2 regions of the Mycoplana ramosa genome follow, and region 1 is predicted to be linked to the other one. Evidence: predicted binding sites of a transcription regulator. Region 1 holds the regulator's gene; the other holds the start of a gene.
What was found. The regulator LexA, encoded in region 1, represses DNA repair genes until DNA is damaged. The targets are predictions, from matches to a motif close to TGTTCNNNNTGTGTTCNG.
Positions count from the first base shown of each region.

Region 1 (10,974 bases):
CTCCCCGCCCGGATCTGGTGGCAAGCGCGGCAACAGGAACGGTCTTCACCCTCTCCACGAGGCAGCGCTTCGGATCGCCGATATCGGTCTGGCGCGCTCACGCAACAAGACCAAGGACCTGGTCGGCATGCTGCTGGCCCACGGCGCCCGCGCCTGGCGCACAGGACAGCCACAGGCCGGGATCCACTTGCATGTAGGCCGTTCGGGCCGCTGCCACCCTGTCCGGATGCGCCTGCGGTGAATTTGCCTGCGGCGGGTGTCGCTGAATGAGGCGCCTCAGCCACCGGGGGCGATCCGGCTCAGCCAGCCTTTGCCGCAGCAGTTCTTGTACTTTGCGCCCGATCCGCATGGGCAGGGGTCGTTGCCGCGACGCTGCAGCCGGCCGATCAGCGGCAGCAAGACCGCGGTCGGCAGAATCGATGCCACGAAAGCCGTCAGTTTCGCGGATACACCCGGCACCACCAGCCGGCGGCCGGCCTTGAAGCCACGCCAGGCGCTTTCGGCCACATCGACGGCATCCGCTCTCGGCAGAACCTTGAACAACATTGCCCGGCCGGCCCCGGACCGGTCGAGAAATTCCGTCTCCACCGGTCCCGGCGCCACACAGGTCACCGTAACGCCGGCGTGGCGCAACTCTTCGTGCAGGGCGTCGGAGAACGAGCGCACGAAGCTCTTGCTGGCATAATAGAGCGCCATGTTGGGCCCGGGGGTAAAACCGGCAATGGAACCGAGGTTGAGCACCCCTCCACGCCGGCGCGCGAGCATGCCCGGCAGGAAACGAAGCGTCAGCTCGCTCAGCGCCCGCACATTGACATCGATGATCCCCAGTTGCTCGCCGATCGGCAGGGTTGTCGCGGCGCCGCGCAGGCCATAGCCGGCGCTATTGACGAGAACGTCGCAATACAGACGATTCTCTTGGAGGAACGCCTCGAGACGCAGCGACGCCCCGGCCGAAAACAGATCGAGGTCCAGCGTGAAGGCTTCGCCGCCGGCCTCCTGCACTTCGGTTGCGGCTGCCAGCAAGCTGTCGTGCGAGCGCGCGACGAGCACGACGGGGCCGCCCTGCCGCGCGGCGACGGTCGCGATCGCCTTGCCGATGCCACGGGAGCCCCCGACAACGACGACCGCCGGCCGCAACTCGGAACCGAGGCTCATCCGGCCGTCCTCGCTGGCTGCACCGGCCTCGCCCCGTCCTGGGCAAGGCCGTTCACTTCCATGGCGACCTCACCGTTCAATATCTCCTCGAAGCGCTCCAGCGCCCGCGCGACATTCGCCCCGTCCATGACCCGGTGGTCGTAGAGGATGCGGACATTGACCGTGCCGTCTTCGGCAATCGGGCCATAGTTGAGCAGGGTGGTCAGCGGCGTCAGCGGGTTGAACGATTCCGCGCCGAGGCCGGAATAGACGGAGAACTGGAACGTGCCGAAATGGCGGCCGCGCTGCCGGGCAATGTTCAGTCCCAGCCACATCAGCAGCCATCTGACCGGTCCCGGCAACCGCGCGAGCCTCAGCGCGCGCCGGAACTCCTTGATCTCGTGGACCGGGCGCGAGCGCGCGGCACTGATCATCGCCTGGAGGTCGGATATGCTGCGGCGCTCGGGTGCCCTGATGGTCCCCAAAAGGACGATTCGCTCCCCCTCATGCTCGCGCTCATGCGCGACGGAGGCGACACTGACGGGGTACTCGTAGAAATGCGGGTTCGGGAGCTTGACATAGGCACGGCGCAGTTCCGGCGTTTCCTGCGAAAGCAGCCCGTACCCTTTCAGGAACAGCACGGTCCATGACGGTCGCTGCGGCTGCGCCGCCCTTGCGCTAACAAGCGCGCCCAGGTTCATTTGCCGCTGCACCGTAACGCGCGGAATGCCGATCGAAAACCGCATGAGGTCGCCGACGAGGCGTCGCGGTGCCGAAATCTTCAAAGCGCGGCCGCGCATCATGCACCTCTAATAAATGTAGGGGATCAGTCTCTTGGTCCGATCCATGTAGTCGCGATAGCTGCCCCCGAAACTGTCCAGCATCATGCGCTCCTCCTTGTCGACCCTGAGGAAAAAGAGCAGCGCAAATCCGACAAAGCCGGCCAGTGCGACGACCCAGTTCGACAGCAGGAAAGCCTGGCCGAGCGCCATCAGCAAGAACGAGGTGTACATGGGGTGGCGAACCAGCGCGTATGGCCCGCCGCTGACCAGTTGATGCTTGTCGCGAATCTCCAGGCTGATCGACCAGTTCTTGCCGAGTTCCTTGTGTGTCCGGCGAAAGAGCCACATCGCAGAAAAGAACGAAACCGCCCCGATGGCGATGGCCCACATGCGGGCGGGGTAATCCGCCGCCTCGGGAAAGCCGGTGGCGACGTAGATACCGGGCACGACCGCGAGCCCCAGCGTGGCCGCCACCAGACCGACCATGTCAACGAACGAACGCCGATTCGTGACGATCCGGACGCGCTTGGCGCGGCGTTCGAAGGGGTAGCGGATCACGTACCAGGCAATAACGCCGAGCACCCATAGTATTTGACCGACTGCGGCAGCGGATAGATTCATTTAGATTCAGAGCCTGCTCGATTTTGCTCATACTGCACAGCGGATTTTGTCTCTGACAAGCCGGAAAGTGCATGGTCCAAAACGAATACCTGCAGACGCGGCGATGGAGGCGGAAACGAAACGATCCCCGCATCGGCTTGATTGCACGTTCCAACGCCAAACGCGGCAGCGCTCTTCAGCCGACATTCATCTCGCGAAGCTGCGTGATGTACTGCTGCGGCCTGAGCCAGATGGGCGGCGTCTTGAAGCCCATGAACTTTGCGATCTCCCCGGTCCAGGCGTTGCAGTTGTTGACGGTCGCCTGCCAGAACTTGGACTTGGCCTGCAGTTGCCGAATGAACGCAACGGTCTTCTGGTATTCGGCCTCGGTCAGCATGACGCGCCAGCTTGCGGAACGATATTCCTCTTCGAGGTCGCCATCGCTCGCTCCGGTCTCGGCCGGGACCGGTATAAAATGGCCAAGCACATAGGGCGCCGCATCCGTAGAGGCCGGCGCGAGGCCAGCGACCTCGGGATTGATCATCCTGCCGGATTTGTCGGTGCGCCCGAAGACCACGTAGGTATGGCCATAGCTGAGCGCGTAGCGTGAGCGGAACTCGATAAAATAAAGCTTCTGGCTGCGCTGCGTCACCCCATCTGCAGCACCGGTATAGCCGCGATAGTCAGACACGTAGCGCGGCTGGGGGGGCTTGTCCTCGGACTGGCAGGACGCAAGTCCAAGCGCAAGGGCGACTATAAGCGATGCATGGCTCTTTCCCAGCGTCATAGAACACGCTCCATTTACCGGTGCCGCGGTCAGGGTAGCCCAATTTTGGCTGGAAAGCACCCTCGCCTGCTATCGGCAACAGCCGCTGGATTCACTGCTGGAGAGAGCGCGCAGAAAGGGGAAGTGCCACCAGGCACTTCCCCTTTTTAAGCTGGTTGTCACTTATATACGGGTGCCGGCTGCTCGACTGGTGGCGGGGCTTTGCCCTTGCCTTTGCCGACTGTGCCGCAGGCACTCAGACTGACTACGGAAAGTACTGCTACTGTCACGATCAGAAGTCTGCTCATCAACATGTCCTTTCCTTGGAACGGAATAGGTTTTCGAAGGCAACGCTACTACTAATAACCGCAAAAGCAACAAAGGCATAGTGCGGAAGCGACACAAAGTTAATCACTGCAAAGAGCTGGCAAGATCAGATTTATCAACGAATTGTTTCAAGCCGTGATCGTCGATTATCCTGCGCGCGCTTGCAGGGTACGATGCCGCTTCCAGCGACGGCTCTTGGCGAAAGGACCGTCGCTTCCGGTTGTTCAGTAGACCGTGTCCTCAATGAACAAGGGCCTCGTATGTGCATGCTTGACGGCGGCCATTCGAAATAACCGCCGCGCAAAACTGGCGGAAGGTTTGATTTTTATAGCCGCAAAGGCAGGAAACACATGGACCTTTGGCCAAATCCTCCCGGATGTATTGTCAAATGACCTTCACGCGCGTTCCCACGGGTGCGCGGCTGTAGAGATCGATGATGTCCTCGTTCGTCAAGCGCACGCATCCATTTGAGACCGCATGCCCGATCGACCACGGTTCATTCGTCCCATGCAGCCGGTACATGGTGTCCTGATTGCCCTGGTAGAGATAGAGCGCGGCCGCCCCAAGCGGGTTATGCGGACCGCCCTCCACGCCGCCCGCATACTGCGCCAGCCGCGGTTTACGCCGAATCATGTCGTCCGTCGGCCTCCACGAGGGCCATTCCGCCTTGCGGCCGACGGTCGCCTCTCCCCTGAATGTCAGCCCCTCCTCGCCCACGGCGACCCCATAACGTATCGCCTGCCCACCGCCCTCGACGAGGTAGAGATAACGTTCCGAGGTGTTGACGACGATCGTTCCGGGCGGCTCGTTGCCCTCATACGCGACCTGACGACGGCGGTATTGGGAGGCAACGCGATAGGTCGACATGGAGGGGTATCCCGTCGATCCGAAGGTCGAACTGCATCCAGAGGCCAGCAGGCCCAGCCCCAGGAACACCAATCCCCGACGCGTCATGAAGTTCCTGTCCATTTGCACCTGCTAGCGATCAGACGAACCCCTGCTTTTTTATGGATACCATTGCGGCGCGCTTCGGCCAAGTCTCTCCCTTTGATTGAAGCCAGGGAGAAAAAGAGTGCCGGCCAACCATGCCGGTTCTGCTTCCGATGAATCCCCTTGCGTCGAAGGGCGGCCTCTGCTCGACTGGCCATGGCAGTCAAACAGGGATGGGACGCGATGGCGTTTGCCTTAGATGGAAAAGTCGCGATCGTGACGGGTGCTGGCTCGGGAATCGGTGCCGCCATATCGCGGCGCCTGGCCGCCGGCGGCGCCGAGGTTGTCCTCGCCGACGTCGACCATGACGCCGCGCAGGGCGTTGCCGCCGAGATCCGTCGGGCGCATGGAGACAAGGCCCATGCGGTCGCGGTGGACGTCACCGACGCCGAAGCGGTCGGGATGCTGGTCGAAACCACGGTGGAAAGATGCGGCGGCTTGCATCTGGCGGTGAACAATGCCGGTATTCACGGACCGCGGCTTCCCAGTGGGGATTATCCCATCGACGATTGGCAGAAGGTGATGGACGTCAATCTGAACGGGGTCTTCTACGGCATGAAGCATCAGATTTCCGCCATGATGGCGTCGGGCGGTGGCGCGATCGTCAACGTTTCCTCCGTGCTCGGTTGCGTCGGTCTGCCCTTTACTGTGGCCTATACGGCGGCAAAGCACGGTGTCACGGGACTGACCAAGGTCGCGGCGATCGAATATGCCAAGTTCGGGATCCGCATCAACGCCGTCGGTCCCGGCTGGATCGATACCCCGCTCCTGGCGGAGCATCCGCAACTGGCGAGCAGCCGTCGGATGGAGTCGCTGCAGCCGATGGGGCGACGGGGACGACCGGAAGAAGTCGCAGCACTCGTCTGTTTCCTGCTCTCGGACGAGGCGAGCTTCATCACGGGCAGCTACCATCTCGTGGATGGTGCCTATAGCGCGCACTAGCGTGTCACCCGATCTGACCGATCCCCGACCGCCTTGAAGGCGCTACCGGCATGATCGTATCTGTCCGATCGCAACATTCGCCCGAACGCGCATGCGCCACGACCGGTTGTACCTGGACGAAAAACCGGATTACACTTGACGGCTGGTTGGGGTGGACAAGATATCGACAGGCAAGAAAATCAACGAGACAGGAAGGAATGGAGATGACCAAGATTTCCCTAATACTCGTTCTGGCCGGGCTCGCAGCGGTCGGCTGCACGCCAACCGAGAGGGGGGCCGGCATCGGCGCAGCCACCGGTGCAGTGATCGGCGGCGCCATCACCAATGACGTTCGGGGCGCAGCCGTCGGGGCCGCGATCGGCGGCGTTTCCGGCGCCGTCATCGGCAACGTGGCCGGACAGCCCGGTCGGTGTTACTACCGCGATCGCTACGGGCGTCGCTACATCGCCGCCTGCCCCTAATCGGCGCGCAAACCGTGTCGCAGTTGAACCGGGAAGAAGGCCCCTCGTCCCCGATAGGGCCTTTTTCCCGACCATGGAAGCTGCCGCCGGCCTCGCGGCCGACAGTCTCACACGAGCCGCTGTACCTTTGATTGAAATTTGCCCCTTGCGGAACACATGTGGAACAGATAGTGTCCGTTCTGGATTTGTTTCACGATTCTGGGTGACGAGCCATGCTGACCCGCAAACAACAGGAACTGCTGCTGTTCATCCACGAGCGGATGAAGGAGACCGGCATTCCGCCGTCATTCGATGAGATGAAGGATGCCCTCGACCTCGCCTCGAAATCGGGCATTCACCGGCTGATTACCGCGCTCGAGGAGCGCGGCTTCATCCGTCGGTTGCCCAATCGGGCACGCGCACTCGAGGTGATCAAGCTGCCCGAAGCCTATTCGCCCAGCCTGAAGGCGCGGCGCGGTTTTTCGCCATCGGTGATCGAAGGAAGCCTTGGCAAGCCAATGCCAGCGCCCTCCCCGGCCAGGCCGGCCGCCGCCGTGGCGGATGGGTCGGTTTCGGTTCCGGTCATGGGGCGCATCGCCGCCGGCGTGCCGATCTCGGCAATCCAGAACAACACCCATGACATCTCCGTTCCAATGGAGATGCTCGGTGCTGGTGAGCACTATGCGCTGGAAGTCAAGGGCGACTCGATGATCGAGGCCGGGATCCTGGATGGAGATACCGTCATCATCCGCAACACGAACTCCGCCAACCCGGGAGAGATCGTCGTGGCCCTCGTCGACGACGAGGAGGCGACACTGAAGCGCTTCCGCCGCAAGGGCGCCTCCATTGCTTTGGAAGCCGCCAATCCCGCCTACGAGACCCGCATCTTCGGCCCCGACCGAGTGAAAATTCAGGGCAAGCTCGTCGGCCTCATTCGCCGTTATCACTGACTGCATTTTCTGAATCGAAGAAGGTGTTCGTCCGCCAGTCGTACAGGCGGTGTCGGCTCCAGGGGCGGTGATGCGTCGTGACGGCGTTGCGAACGCTGTAGCGTAATCGGCCGGTCCAATCGGCAGGCCGATCGGCAGGCCGCGGTGTTATCTCGAGGGCCCCGGTGCGACGCAGGCTGCGTGCCGAAACGAGTTTCGCGCCGGAACGGCAGGTTTCCATCCGAATGTAGCGTGATATGACCACGAGATCGGCACGGTCGCAGGCGGCCCCGAGAAGGGCCGGATCCTCGAGCACGAGGACACGCCAACCGGACGGCGCGGTGCCGGCACACCACTCCTTGCGGCGGCAAACGAACCGCTTGTCGTTGGCGGCTACGGCGAACGCAGAATCCATGTCGTCCCGTGCCCGCGCGATCGCAACAGGATCAGGCGCCACCTCCCTATCCATGCCTCGGCGCTGCCGTCCTTGCGGACGGACTTTCGGCACTGCCAGGCCAACCAGGCCCTCCGAGCGATGGGTGCCCGCGCCACTTCCAGTCGCCGTCCGCCATTGCGCGGCATCGCCATCGGTGAGGAACATTGGCGATCGATGGGTACCAAGGCGAAGGGCACGACGCCATTGATCGTAGATGAAATCGGGCGGCCGCGACCGGTTCGTGGCGGCTTCTCCGGGCATGACGAGCGCCACGAGCCGGCCGTCCTTCGACACGAGAACCTCGGGCGGCACATCCGAGGGGCGGACGGCGACGACAGCCACGCCGAAGACGAGTGGTAAGAGACCGATGGTTGCGAAACGGGTGCGAAACAGGCAGACCAGCCCGCCTCCAGCCGCGACAAGCGTGAAAGCCAGCGGCGGCAATCGGCCGGTGACCACCTCTCCGCCCCAGCCGGCAACCCAATTGGCCATCGCGATGATCCAGTCGACGCCCCGTCCCATGATCGCGAGCGGGATGCCGTCCAGTCCGAACGGCATGAGCAGCATGGCGATGACGGCCATCGGCATGACGAGGAACGATATGATCGGCATCGCAAGAAGGTTTCCGGCGAGGCCATAGGCCGGGATTCGATGGAAGTGCCCGATGGAATAGACGAGCGTCGCGACCCCGCCGATCAGAGACGACAGCAGAATTCCACCGACAAGCGCGGATGCAACCGACAGGACCCGTGACCGGTCACCGATCCACCGCGGGCGTCGCGCGGACCAGTCGCGCCAGGCACCATAGCCCGCGACGAGGCCCAGGGTTGCCGCGTAGGACATCTGGAAGCCGGGACCGGTGACCGCCGACGGGGTCACTGCCAGAATGATCAAGGCCGAGAGCGCAACGTTGCGCAGGCTGATGGCGGTGCGGTCGAATAAGACAGCGAACAGCATGACGACGATCATGAGCCACGAGCGGATTGCCGAAACCGCGCCGCCGGAAATCATGATGTAGAGCGTGACCGTGATCAATCCGCCGACGGCTGCGATCTTCTTCACCGGGAACTGCTCGGCTGCCCCCGGGACCAGTGCCAGCAGCAGACGGGCGCCGACCAGAAAGGTGCCCGCCGCAAGGGCCATGTTGAGCCCTGAAATCGCCAGAACGTGAGCGAGGCCCGATTGCCGCAAAGCCTCCACCGTTTCCGGGCTGATGCCGCGCTGTTCTGCCGTGATCAGGGCGGCGGAAATGGCGCCGGCATCGCCGCCGATGCGGCCGCGGATGTGTTGCGTGACGGCACTCCTCCATTCGGCTACCATTCGGATTGCTGCCGCGGATACGGTCTCGCCTCGCGCCGACGGGTTCAGCTCCGTCGCCGTCGGTTTGCCGTAAAAGTAGCCGATGGCGCCTGTCCCGGCGAAATAGGCGTCGAATGCAAAGTCGTTGAGACCCGGCAGCGCCGGTCCGGACGGTGGGTTCAGCCGCGCACGTCCGACGATCCCGCTGCCGATCGGCACCGGCACGTGGGGGCTGCGCGCCAGCAGACTGATATGGCCAGGTGGCCGCCGCAGGGTCGGGCCGTCGGTCGACAGCAGCGCCACCCGGTAGCGCATGCGACCGCGATCGTCGGCCTCGCTCGACAGCACCTGTCCCTTGATCGTCGTCGTCACCGGTTGGTCGAGCATGACGGTCGAAACCCGCCAACTCTCAAACGCAGACAGCGTCATGCCGAGAAGCAGCAGGAATGCGGCGTGCGCGACAACGGACAGCAAGGGTTGGCGATAGCGCAGGGCCACCGCGGTGAACCCGCAGCCGATCAGACCGATCAGCAGCGGCGCCAGCGGCGGATCACGGGCGAGCGCGTACCAGCACCATGCCCCTGCGCCGATAAAGACGGGAACGAACAGGAAGACGCTGCCGTGGTCTCGCTCGCACTGCCACGCTGCCGCCCATCCCGACGCCAGGGGGGCGCCGAACCAGCGCCTTAAACCGCCCGGACGCGCCGCGAAAACGACCGTTCGACCGCCCGTGATTGCGGTTGGCTGGCTTGCCGTCTGCAGGCTCTGCAGGCTCCGGGCCGCGTGGGCGGCCGGGATTGCGACTTTGGTAGCGTTTCCCTCCCCCATGGCGCCTGCCCCAGCCATATCCAGCGGCATCATGCAACTTCAGATTTTGTTTTGCAATCGCAAATTCCGCACCAATGCACTCGCTTTCCGAGAAAGGATGCACCCTCCATAATTCTCGAATCTCGCCCATAAGTTGCTTGCAACTGGCGAGGAAGAGTAGATATTGCGATGCCGGAATGTTTGTTTTTGCATTGCACAAATGCGGCCTTCGTCTTGCCGGGCACGACGATGCGATTTTGGGCTAGCAAAGCGGCACGGCCACGACAGGCACTGCCTGTGCCACACCAGCAGATGGAGATCCTCATGACGGGAAAGAGCGCGGAAGTCACTGTCAGTGACAAGAAAGTGGAGTTGCCATTGCGATCCGGATCGATCGGTCCGTCGGTGATCGACATCGGCACGCTCTACAAGCAGACCGGCACTTTCACCTATGACCCGGGCTTCACCTCGACGGCCTCGTGCGAGTCCAAGATCACCTACATCGACGGTGATGAGGGCGTTCTCCTGCATCGCGGCTACCCGATCGAGCAACTGGCGGAGCACGGCGATTTTCTGGAAGTGTGCTACCTGCTTCTCTACGGCGAACTGCCGACCAAGGCGCAGAAGGACGACTTCGACTATCGCGTCACCCACCACACGATGGTGCATGAGCAGATGTCGCGCTTCTTCACCGGCTTCCGCCGCGACGCCCATCCGATGGCGGTGATGTGTGGTTGTGTCGGTGCGCTGTCGGCCTTCTACCACGACTCCACCGACATCACCGATCCGCACCAGCGCATGGTTGCATCGCTGCGCATGATCGCCAAGATGCCGACGATCGCGGCGATGGCCTACAAGTATCACATCGGCCAGCCGTTCGTTTACCCGAAGAACGACCTCGACTATGCGTCGAACTTCCTGCGCATGTGCTTTGCCGTGCCCTGCGAAGAGTATACCGTCAATCCGGTCCTGTCGCGGGCGATGGATCGCATCTTCATCCTGCACGCCGACCACGAGCAGAACGCGTCGACCTCGACCGTACGCCTCGCCGGCTCGTCGGGCGCCAATCCGTTTGCCTGCATCGCAGCCGGCATCGCCTGCCTCTGGGGCCCGGCACACGGCGGCGCGAACGAGGCAGCGCTGAACATGCTCGCGGAGATCGGCACGGCCGATCGCATTCCGGAGTTCGTCGCGCGTGCCAAGGACAAGAACGATCCGTTCCGTCTGATGGGCTTCGGCCATCGCGTCTACAAGAACTACGACCCGCGCGCCCGCATCATGCAGAAGACGACGCACGAGGTTCTCGGCGAACTCGGCATCAAGGACGATCCGATGCTCGAAGTCGCGATGGAGCTCGAGCGTATCGCGCTCACCGATGAATACTTCATCGAAAAGAAGCTCTACCCGAATATCGATTTCTATTCCGGCATCACGCTCAAGGCACTCGGCTTCCCCACCACGATGTTCACCGTGCTGTTCGCACTGGCCCGCACCGTCGGCTGGATCGCCCAGTGGAACGAGA
Region 1 is NZ_JBHEEW010000006.1:120,469-131,442, reverse strand. It holds gene JNC62_RS09500 (hypothetical protein) at 1-241, shown strand, start outside; gene JNC62_RS09495 (SDR family NAD(P)-dependent oxidoreductase) at 277-1,155, opposite strand; gene JNC62_RS09490 (hypothetical protein) at 1,152-1,934, opposite strand; gene JNC62_RS09485 (protein-S-isoprenylcysteine O-methyltransferase) at 1,944-2,537, opposite strand; gene JNC62_RS09480 (hypothetical protein) at 2,713-3,303, opposite strand; gene JNC62_RS09475 (ABC transporter) at 3,462-3,590, opposite strand; gene JNC62_RS09470 (L,D-transpeptidase) at 3,994-4,578, opposite strand; gene JNC62_RS09465 (SDR family NAD(P)-dependent oxidoreductase) at 4,783-5,541, shown strand; gene JNC62_RS09460 (YMGG-like glycine zipper-containing protein) at 5,745-6,002, shown strand; gene lexA (transcriptional repressor LexA) at 6,215-6,931, shown strand; gene JNC62_RS09450 (ComEC/Rec2 family competence protein) at 6,912-9,506, opposite strand; gene gltA (citrate synthase) at 9,777-10,974, shown strand, end outside.

Region 2 (10,974 bases), on a different contig from region 1:
GGCGTTTTCGATCGTGTGGATGAAGATGCCGTTCAGGTAGTAGCGCGTCTCTTCCGTCGAGATCGCAAACTGCGTGCGGTCGATCAGCATCTTCAGGTCGGAGGCCTTCAGCCGGAAGGTGTGGCTGAAGCTGCCGGCGGTCAGGTCGGGGAAATCGGACTGCGGCAGGCACTGCAGCGAGAACTTGGAGCGGCCGGAAGCGACGGTCATCGCCGCGCCATCCGGCGTGTTTGCCAGCAGCACTTCCGAACCGTCCGGCAGCTTGCGGACGATGTCGTAAAGCAGGTGCGCGGGAACGGTGGTGGCGCCGGCCTGCTCGATCTGCGCCGGCGTTGCCTCGGTGACCTCGAGGTCCAGGTCGGTTGCCTTCATCTCGAGGCTCCCCCCGTCTGCGCGCAAGAGCACGTTGGAGAGGATCGGGATCGTGTTGCGCCGCTCGACCACGCGATGGACGTGGTTCAGCGATTTCAGAAGGTTGGACCGTTCGATGGTGATGCGCATGGACGTACCGCTTTCGACCCTGCCCGCCGGCTTGCCGGCGCGACGTCTTTTATGCTGCCGGCTGGCGCCGGAAGGATGTGGACGGGCAAATTGGCAGATTTTCGTGTGCAAATGCAAGAGGCTCGGCGATCGTCGCGGTGGAAACCGATGCCGCGTGCGAACCAAGCGGGCTTGCCGCGCGCTCCGGCCTCGCCCATAAGGAGACGGGATCCGCAATTTGCGCCGGAAGACAGCAGGAACGCACGCTTCAGATGCAGGAAGAGCCGCACAAGGGGGGCGCCTCCGGTGTCCGCAGTTATCGTCTCCACGGGGTGACCGTCCCGGCGCGTCCGCTCGAGGCGGCGCTTTATCTGGTGGCGACGCCGATCGGCAATCTGGGCGACATCACGCTGCGTGCGCTGGAGACGCTGGCCGGCGCCGACGTACTTGCCTGCGAGGATACCCGCGTCAGCCGCGTGCTGCTGGATCGCTACGGCATTCCCACGCGCCCTTACGCCTATCACGAGCACAATGCCGACGAGGTCGGCCCGAAGCTGGTCGCCGCACTCGAACAGGGAAAGTCGGTGGCGCTCGTCTCCGATGCCGGCACGCCGCTGGTATCCGATCCCGGCTACCGTCTCGGCCAGCTTGCGCTATCCGCCGGCTGCAAGGTTGTCCCCATTCCCGGCCCGTCGGCGCCCCTGGCCGCCCTTGTCGGATCCGGCCTGCCGAGTGATGCCTTTCTCTTTGCCGGCTTCCTGCCGGTAAAGGACAAGGCGCGCCGCGATCGGCTCGGCGAGTTCGCCCGTGTCGATGCGACCTTGATCTTCTTCGAATCGCCGCATCGGATCGCCGCCACGCTCGCCGCCGCCGCCGAGGTGCTCGGCGATCAGAGGCAGGCTGCCGTCTGCCGCGAACTGACCAAGACGTTCGAGGAATTCCGCAGGGGATCGCTCGCGGCACTTGCCGCGCATTACGCGGCAAATCCGCAGGTCAAGGGCGAGATCGTGCTGGTGGTCGGCCCGCCGACCGAGCCGGCTGTCCCCGAAATCGCCGATGTGGATGCGCTGCTTGCCGCGCTCGCGCGGGAGATGCCGGCCGGCAAGGCCGCCACGGAGGCGGCGCGCCAGACGGGCCTGCCGCGCCGCGATCTCTACCAGCGCCTGATCGCAATGAAGGCGGGCGATGGCGACTGAGGCCGAACGCAAGCTGCGCCGCAGGGCCTTTCGCCGCGGTCATGTGGCCGAATTCGTGGCCGCCCTCTATCTGCTCGCCAAAGGCTACCGCGTGCTGGCCCTCCGCTACCGCACGAGGGTCGGAGAGATCGACATCATCGCCCGCAAGCGCGACCTCGTCATTTGCGTCGAGGTGAAGGCGCGGCGCAGCGAGGAGAGCGCTGTCTTCGCAGTGACGGGAACAGCCCAGCGCCGCATCCGCGCCGCCAGCGACCTGTGGCTCGCCCGCCAGCGCGATGCGCACCGGCTATCCGTGCGATACGATATCATCGCGGTGCGGCCGTGGCGCATCCCGCGGCATCTGCCGGATGCGTTCTGACCCCGCAGACCGAACCCGGACTCATCGATCGATAAAATTTGATCGAACATCTGCACTCCGCCCTTACCTCCGCCCGCTATGGTTGCCGTGAAACAATCGTGCGGAGTTGCAATGGTCTGGAAATTGATGCTTGCGGGGGTGATCGGCATGGCGGCCAAGACCCTGCCGGTTGCGACGGCGCCGTCGCGACCGCTGGTCGCCGCTTCCATGGACGAGCTGGAGATGGTGGACGCGCCGATCGAGCCGTCCTGGATCGTGGCGGGTGCACCGCATGCCCGTGTCGCGTTGCATTCGCGCGGCCATGACGATCAGTCGACCACGGCGATCTGGGATTGCACGGCCGGCACCTTTCGCTGGTATTTCGGCTGGGACGAGACGGTGCTGATCCTCGAGGGCGAGGTGCATGTCACCGCCGAGGACGGCAGTGAACGCACGCTTCGCGCCGGCGACATCGGCTATTTTGCCGGCAAGACCTGGGCGACGTGGCGGGTCGACACCTACGTTCGCAAGATCGCCTTCTGCCGCAAGCAGTTTCCCGCCCCGATCGCCACGGCGTTGCGGCTGCGTGACATGATGCGTGCCAGGCGGACACAGACTGGTCTGGCCGCCTGAGCGGTCGGTTGTGGCAGTTACGGGCGGGCGGCGTACAGGCGCCGCCCGTTGCGTTTGCCGGGTCGCACGCCTAAATGTGGGCGGCAATCCGTGAGGAAACATTCCATGGCAAAGATCAAGAACGTCGCGGTCCAGATGGACCACGTGTCCACCATCAACATCAGCGGCGATTCCACCTTCGCCATGAGCCTCGAAGCCCAGGCGCGCGGCTACCAGCTCTTCCACTACACGCCCGACAAGCTCAGCCTTCGCGACGGCCGGGTCTTTGCCAACGTCGAGCCGATGCAGCTTCGCGACGTCAAGGGTGACCACTACGATCTGGGCGAACCCGAGCGGGTCGACCTGTCGACGATGGACGTGGTGCTGTTGCGTCAGGATCCGCCTTTCGACATGGCCTACATCACCTCCACCCACCTGCTGGAGCGCATCCATCCGAAGACGCTGGTGGTCAACGATCCCGCCTGGGTGCGCAACTCGCCGGAGAAGATCTTCGTCACCGAATTCGCCGACCTGATGCCGGCAACGCTGATCACCCGCGACCCGGCCGAGATCCGCCGCTTCCGCGAGGAGATGGGCGACATCATCCTCAAGCCCCTCTATGGCAACGGCGGCGCCGGCGTCTTCCACTCGACCCGCGACGACCGCAATCTCTCTTCGCTGCTCGAAATGTTCGGGCAGATGTTCCGCGAGCCGTTCATCGCCCAGGCCTATCTGCCGGACGTGCGCAAGGGCGACAAGCGCATCCTGCTCGTCGACGGCGAGCCGGTCGGTGCGATCAACCGCGTCCCCGCCGAACACGACGCCCGCTCCAACATGCATGCCGGCGGGCGGCCTGAGGCGACCGACCTGACCGCCCGCGAGATCGAGATCTGCAGGCGGATCGGCCCGTCGCTGCGCGAGCGCGGCTTCCTGTTCGTCGGCATCGACGTCATCGGCGACTACATGACCGAGATCAACGTCACCTCGCCGACCGGCATCCGCGAGGTGCGGAAATTCGGCGGCGCCGATGTCGCCGCCCTGCTGTGGGACGCGATCGAGCGCAAGCGCGCCTGATCTTTCCTCAAGGCGCCCCGGCAGGGCTGGGCGCCTCCGTCCGCCAGTTGCATTGCGGACGCGGCCCGTTGCGGTTCGCTGCAATTCCAGTTCCACTCTGCCCGACACCTCTGAACGTCGGTCTGGTCTCCCTATGATTTGCCGATGTACGCACCGAAGGGACGGCAACGGTTGGGGCCTTGTTCTCGTCACGGCGCCCCTTGCAACCTGATGCAATCGGATTGCACGGAGAGGCTGAAAATCGTTCCCTTAATGTTCTTGCTCTATTCCGGTTTCCGTGCCAGATTTGTCGGCATGCCGCACAAGGGACCGGGCGGCCAGGGGGACAGTCATGGTGGCACGGATCAGTACGGTGGCGTTTCAGGGCATCGACGGCGTTCCCGTCGAGGTCCAGGTCATGGTGGCGCCCGGGAAGATCGGAATGCAGATCGTCGGGCTCCCGGACAAGGCGGTCGCCGAGAGCCGCGAACGGGTCCAGGCCGCGCTGCACGCCTCCGGTCTTTCCCTGCCTGCGAAGCGCGTCACGGTCAATCTGGCGCCGGCGGACCTGCCCAAGGAGGGCAGCCATTTCGATCTGCCGATCGCGCTCGGCCTGATGGCGGCGCTCGGCGCCATCCCGGCCGATGCGCTGGAGGGTTACGTCGTCATCGGCGAGCTCAACCTCGACGGTACGATCGCGGCGATCGCCGGCGCCTTGCCGGCGGCCATCGGCGCCAATGCGCTCGGCAAGGGCCTGATCTGTCCGGCCGACAGCGGGGCCGAGGCGGCCTGGGCCGGCGCGGAGATCGACATTCTGGCGCCGCGCAGCCTGATTGCGCTCGCCAACCATTTTCGTGGCACCCAGGTGCTCGCCCGTCCCGAGCCCGCCATTCGCGCCGCCCCCGCCAATCTGCCCGATCTCGCCGACATCAAGGGACAGGAGAGCGCCAAGCGGGCGCTCGAGGTGGCCGCGGCCGGCGGGCACAACCTCCTGATGGTCGGGCCGCCCGGCTCCGGCAAGTCGATGCTGGCCGCCCGCCTGCCGTCGATCCTGCCGCCGCTCGCACCGGCCGAACTGCTCGAAGTCTCGATGATCCATTCGATCGCAGGCCAGCTCGCCGGCGGCAAGCTGTCCGATCGCCGCCCCTATCGGGCACCGCATCATTCGGCGACGATGGCCGCTCTTATAGGTGGCGGTTTGCGCGCCCGGCCCGGTGAAGCCTCGCTCGCCCATCACGGTATCCTCTTCCTCGACGAGTTCCCGGAGTTCTCGCCGCAGGTGCTGGATGCATTGCGCCAGCCGCTCGAGACCGGTGAATGCGTGATCGCGCGGGCCAATCACCGCGTCAGCTATCCGGCGGCCATCCAACTGGTCGCGGCCATGAACCCCTGCCGGTGCGGCATGGCGGGTGAGCCGGGGCAGGTCTGCGCCCGCGGGCCGCGCTGCATGGCCGATTACCAGGGGCGGATTTCCGGTCCGCTGATGGACCGCATCGACATCCGCATCGACGTGCCGGCCGTCTCGGCGAGCGATCTGATCCGGCCGATGCAGGCAGAGTCGAGCGCGGCGGTGGCGGCTCGCGTCGCTCGGGCCCGGGACGCCCAGCGCGATCGGTTCGTGGCGCTTGGCTGCCCGGAGGTTTCGACCAACGCCCGAGCCTCCACCGCGTTGATCGAGCGCATCGCGGAGCCGGACCCCGGCGGCCTGCAGCTTTTGCGGGATGCCGCGGAGAAGCTGCGGTTTTCCGCCCGCGGCTACCATCGCGTGCTCAAGGTCGCCCGCACCCTGGCCGACCTCGACGGAAAGGACAGTGTCGGCCGTATCCATCTCGCCGAGGCGATCTCCTATCGTATTGCCGGGGAACGGCTGTCTGCCGCGGCTTGACGATTTTGCCGGGCCGCCTATGGATTTGCGACATGAGCGGGACCGCAAGCGGCAATGGGAACCAGGGCGAGCTAAATGACCGGCGAGATCATCGAAATAGGTTGCCACGATACGCGCTGGCATGAGCCGTTCTTTCGTCATGTCGCCGACGCGTTCGGCGACATCGATTTCCAGCGCTGGGCGGCAGCGGGTGGCTGGGGTGGCGGCTACAGCGTGATGGCGCTGCTGGAGAACGACCAGATCGTGTCCACGGTCGGCGTCAGCCATGCAACTCGTGCTTCGCGGCGGCGGCGGAAAGGGATCCGCGGAAGCCATGCCCGGGCTGCAACTGGGTGCGGTCGCAACACGCGCCGACCGACAGGGCAGGGGCTATGCCGGCGCGCTGATGCAGCGCGTTCTCGCGTCGGCCGATACGCTTCGGTTGCCGGTATTGTTGTTCGCCAATTCGTCGGTGACAGACTTCTACCCGCGCTTCGGATTTCACCGGCTGCCGTCGCATCGGGCGTGGACGATGGGAGCCTTCGAGCCTTCCGGCGCCGTGGCAACGCCTCTCGATCCGACGCGGGAAGCGGATCGCCGGCTGCTTTCGGACATTTGCACCCGGTCGATCCCCCATGGCGGTGCTCTTTCGGCCGCGCCCGAGCCGTCCTTACCGCTCTGGTATCTCTGCAACGGGTTGGCGAGGGCCTTGGTGCTTGATGGGGGCCGGTCAATCGTCTTCGTCACGGAAGCCGACAGTTGCCTGCGCGTCCATGACTGGCTCGGTCCGCTTCCCGTTGACCCGCTTGCGACGCTCTGTTCGGTGATGAGCGCACCGGTGGTGAGGATCGAGTTTGGTTTCCTGCCTCCGTGCGGCTGGTTCGGGGACAATCTGCGCCTCGAACCGGACGACGCCGCCTTCATGTATTGGCGGGCCGCGCGCCCGATGCCGCCCGGCCCGCTGCTGTTTCCGGAGATGCTAATGACGTGAGGAGCGGTCTTGTTGGCTCCCCCGCCCGGATCGAACGGCTTGCTTCAGCCGCCCAGACCCTCGAACAACGCGGTCGAAAGATAACGCTCGGCGAAGGAGGGAATGATGACGACGATGGTCTTGCCTTCGTTCTCCGGCCGGCTGCCGACCTTGATGGCGGCGGCGAGGGCCGCACCCGAGGAGATGCCGACCGGGACCCCCTCGAGGCGCGCCACCAGGCGGGCGTTCTCGAAGGCCTCGTCGTTGGCCACGGTGACGACTTCGTCATAGATCTTGGTATCGAGGATCGCCGGTGCAAAGCCTGCGCCGATCCCCTGGATCTTGTGCGGGCCGGGATTGCCGCCGGAAAGAACGGGGCTGTCCGCCGGCTCGACCGCAACCACCTTGACGCCCGGCTTTTTCGCCTTCAGCACCTGGCCGGCGCCGGTGATCGTGCCGCCGGTGCCGATGCCGGAGACGAGGATGTCGACCTGGCCCTCCGTGTCGTTCCAGATTTCCTCCGCCGTCGTCTTGCGGTGGATTTCCGGATTGGCCGGGTTTTCGAACTGGTGCGGGATGATCGCGTCGGGAATGGTCGCCGCCAGTTCTTCGGCCTTGGCGATCGCGCCCTTCATGCCTTTCGATCCTTCCGTCAGCACGAGTTCCGCGCCGAGCAGCGCCACCATCTTGCGCCGCTCGACCGACATGGTTTCCGGCATGGTCAGGATCAGCCGGTAGCCCTTGGCCGCTGCGGCGAAGGCGAGCGCGATGCCGGTGTTGCCGGAGGTCGGCTCGATCAGCGTCGACTTTCCGGGGGTGATCTTGCCTTGGGCCTCGAGCGCTTCGATCATCGCTACCCCGATACGGTCCTTGACCGAAGCGATCGGGTTGAAGAATTCGAGCTTCGCCAGGAGGTTCGCCTTCACGCCCTTTTCCTTGGCCAGCTTGTCGAGCCGCACGATCGGAGTGTCGCCGATCGTCTCGGTGATCGAGGCGTAGACGCGGCCGCGACCGGGCTTGCGGGGTTCAGACATATTCGGCTCCCTTTCAATCTTCGGATGTCGTGGCGAGAATAGGTTCTAAGACGTGCGGAAGCCAGTGCCGCATCGTCCATGGATCGGCCGCGGATTGAAAAAATCGCTTTCCATTGCGGTTGAAGACGGATCTTTATTTCACGCAGCGCGGGTTGCGATGTAGGCCGCTGTGCTTGCCAGTATGCCCGCCGCCACGCGGTTGAGGCTCCGCAGGGCGGTCGGCCGCTTCAGCAGCGTTCGGGCGCGCGATGCCAGCGCCATGTATGGAATGAGCACCACCAGCAGCACGATGAACGTCGCCCCGAGCAGCAAGCCGTAGTCGTCGAGGCCGATTGCGCCAAGGTCGATCAGCGTCGGCACCAGCGCCACATAGAAAAGCATCGTCTTTGGATTGCCGAGCGTGACGAGCAGTCCCGACAGGAACGACATGGCCATGCTGGAGGAACGGCGCGCCTCGATCTGCTGCGGCACCAGGCCCGTGGTCCAAAGCTTCCAGGCGATGTAGCAGAGATAAAGCGCGCCGGCGATCTTGATCGCCATGAAGGCCGTCGTGAAGGTCTGGGCAATGAAGGCCAGGCCAAGGATGACGGCCGTCAGGTAGATCATGTCGCCGAGGATCAGGCCGAGCCCCATGAAGAAGGTCTCGCGAAAGCCGGAGCCGAGCGCGCGCGCGACGATGGCGGTGATGCCCGGGCCCGGGATCACCGCGGCGATGAAGAGCGCTCCGCTGTATGCAAGCAAGGCGGCAAGTGTCATGGAGATCCCTCGCGTTCGCGCGTTCTCTACGCTTTCGCGGACTGGCTTTCAAGTCGGGCGGTGACAAGCGGCAGTTGACGATCGGGCGCGCCGCGCTAGCTTCTCCATCGCCGCCGCAAGCGCTGCTGTGCCGGCCAGGCAGACGCGGCTTCGTCGCGCCGATCGACGTCGTTTACCTTCGTCCTCAAAAGGAGAGACCGCATGTCGCCGACTTCAGCCGAAAAACGCAGGCTGGCGCCCCTGAAGACGCCTTCGGGTCTCGCCTCCAACGCCATCACCGACATTTCGACCGCGCTGACGGCGCTTCTCGCCGATGTCTTGGCGCTTTACCTGAAGACCAAGAACTTCCACTGGCACGTGTCCGGTCCGCATTTTCGCGACTATCACCTGCTGCTGGACGAGCAGGCCCAGGAAATCTTCGCAACGACAGATGACATCGCCGAGCGGGCCCGCAAGATCGGCGGCACGACACTGCGCTCGATCGGCCATGCCGCGCGCCTCCAGCGCATCCCCGACAACGACGCCGACTACGTTACCCCGGGGGACATGCTGGCCGAACTTCTGGAGGACAACAAACATCTCATCTCGCTCATGCGCGAGACGCACGGCCTGTGCGACGAGCACGGCGACGTGGCGAGCGCAAGCCTGCTCGAGACCTGGATCGATGAGGCCGAGCGCCGCACCTGGTTCCTGTTCGAGGCGACGCGGCAGTCGAAGTAGCGCGACCACACGCGGGCCAGCCTAAAGCCAAGCCAGCGGCAGGGTGCCGGCAGGGCCCGTCGCTCCCCGCCTAGCTGGCGCTCCGCCGCAGCATGCGCGCCGGTGACCAGCCGAGGTTCATGCCCATCGCCGCGATCAGGATCACGGCAGCCCCTACGATCTGCGTTGGCTGCAAGGCATGGCCGAAGGCGACGCGGTCGACGAGGATCGCCGCCACGGGGTAGATGAAGGAGAGCGCGCCGGTCAGGTGGGTCGGCAGCTTCTGGACCGCCCCGTAGAGCAGCACATACATCACCCCGGTGTGGACGATGCCAAGCGTGGCCAGGCTCGACCAGGCGGCGGGGGTCGACGGCAGCGCCGAAAAATCGGCGAACGGCAGCAGCATCACGACGCCGGTGGCAACCTGGATCAGGGCGATCAGGTGCGGCGGCGTGCCCTTCAGGCCCTTGGCGGCGATGGCGGCCAGCGCGTAGAAGAACGCGGCGCCGAGGGAGAACCCGATCCCGAGCGCGTAGTCGGCGCCGCCGAGACCGCCGGCCGGCTTCGCCTGCACGATGGCCACCATTCCGGCAAAGGACAGCGCCAGCCAGGACAGCTTGGCCGCCGTCACCTGTTCCTTGAAGAACAGCGCGCCGAGCGCCAGCAGCATGAACGGCTGGGTGTTGTAGACCGTGGTGGCAATCGAGATCGACGCCAGCGGATAGGCGGCAAACAGCAGCAGCCAGTTGGCGACGATCGCGACGCCGCCAAGGACGGCAAGGATAAACCGTCGCCGCGTGAGCAGGCCGGGCCGCAACAGCCCGAGGGCCGCGCAAATGGCGGCAAGGCCGACCGTGCCGATCGCGCAACGCCAGAACACCACGTTCAACGTCGGCTGGCCCGAGACCAGCACGAACCAGCCGATCGTTCCGGAAATCAGCATGGCCGCCGTCATCTCGACTGCGCCGGCCCGGATTGTCTTGTCCATGGTCTTTCTCCCGCGATACCATGGCGCGAAGAATAGGAGCCGCTGCGTCGGGTCTCCATGGAATTTCTTAGGCTATATGCTATTGTTTATTTATAATCTTAGGTGTTTTGAGCGGATGGATGATTATGGATGACACGGACAGGCGCATACTGGCGCTGCTGGCGGAGAACGCCCGGTTATCGCTGAAGGAGCTGGCCGCGGCGACGGAGCTGTCGTCTCCGAGCGTGGCCGAGCGGCTGCGCAAGCTGGAGGAGCGCGGCGTCATCGACGCCTTCACCATCGATGTCAATCCGCACCAGATCGGCTATTCGCTGCAGGCGATCGTGCGGGTGCGCCCGCTGCCCGGCCAGTTGCATATCGTCGAGCGCCTGATCCAGGAGATGCCGCAATGCGTCGAGTGCGACAAGGTCACCGGCGACGACTGTTTCATCGTCCGGCTTTACCTGCGCTCGATGGAAGAGCTCGACACGCTGCTCGACGGCATCGCCGAGCGGGCGCAGACGAACACCTCGCTGGTGAAGGCCACGCCTGTGAAGAGGCGGCTGCCGGGGCTGTTGCCATAGCGACGGTATCGGTCGCGGCCGGGTCAGACCTCGGCCATCGGCGAAAGCCGGCCCGGTCCGGCCGGCATCAGGCCGGCGGCCTTCACCACCCGCCGGTCGACCATCAGCGGCAGCGAAAAGGCGGTGAAGTTGGCGACGCACCGCCCCGCCGGATCGAAATAGGCCGACGGCAGGCTGCTCGGGTCGGGGCCGCCCAGCCGGTCGAGGGGATTGAGGTCGATGCCGAATACGCTTTCGAGGATATCCTTGAGAGCCGCCCACCCGCCGGGAGTGTCGAAAAAACCCTCGCGATAGACCAGGCCGGTGCGATCGTTCATTGCACGCCGGTCGAGCCGAAGCCGCCGGCGCCGCGACCGGTCTCGCCGGCAATGTTCGCCTCCCGCACCGCCGCCTGGACGACGGGGGCGATCACCAACTGGGCG
Region 2 is NZ_JBHEEW010000012.1:109,065-120,038, reverse strand. It holds gene dnaN (DNA polymerase III subunit beta) at 1-501, opposite strand, end outside; gene rsmI (16S rRNA (cytidine(1402)-2'-O)-methyltransferase) at 753-1,676, shown strand; gene JNC62_RS16010 (YraN family protein) at 1,666-2,034, shown strand; gene JNC62_RS16005 (cupin domain-containing protein) at 2,146-2,646, shown strand; gene gshB (glutathione synthase) at 2,752-3,699, shown strand; gene JNC62_RS15995 (YifB family Mg chelatase-like AAA ATPase) at 4,031-5,563, shown strand; gene JNC62_RS15990 (GNAT family N-acetyltransferase) at 5,829-6,533, shown strand; gene cysK (cysteine synthase A) at 6,578-7,546, opposite strand; gene JNC62_RS15980 (LysE family translocator) at 7,685-8,302, opposite strand; gene JNC62_RS15975 (Dps family protein) at 8,504-9,022, shown strand; gene JNC62_RS15970 (DMT family transporter) at 9,093-9,989, opposite strand; gene JNC62_RS15965 (Lrp/AsnC family transcriptional regulator) at 10,112-10,552, shown strand; gene JNC62_RS15960 (hypothetical protein) at 10,576-10,869, opposite strand; gene dut (dUTP diphosphatase) at 10,866-10,974, opposite strand, start outside.
Region 2: JNC62_RS15995 (YifB family Mg chelatase-like AAA ATPase) is a predicted target of LexA. The motif match lies at 3,942-3,959, and genes of this name have one in related genera.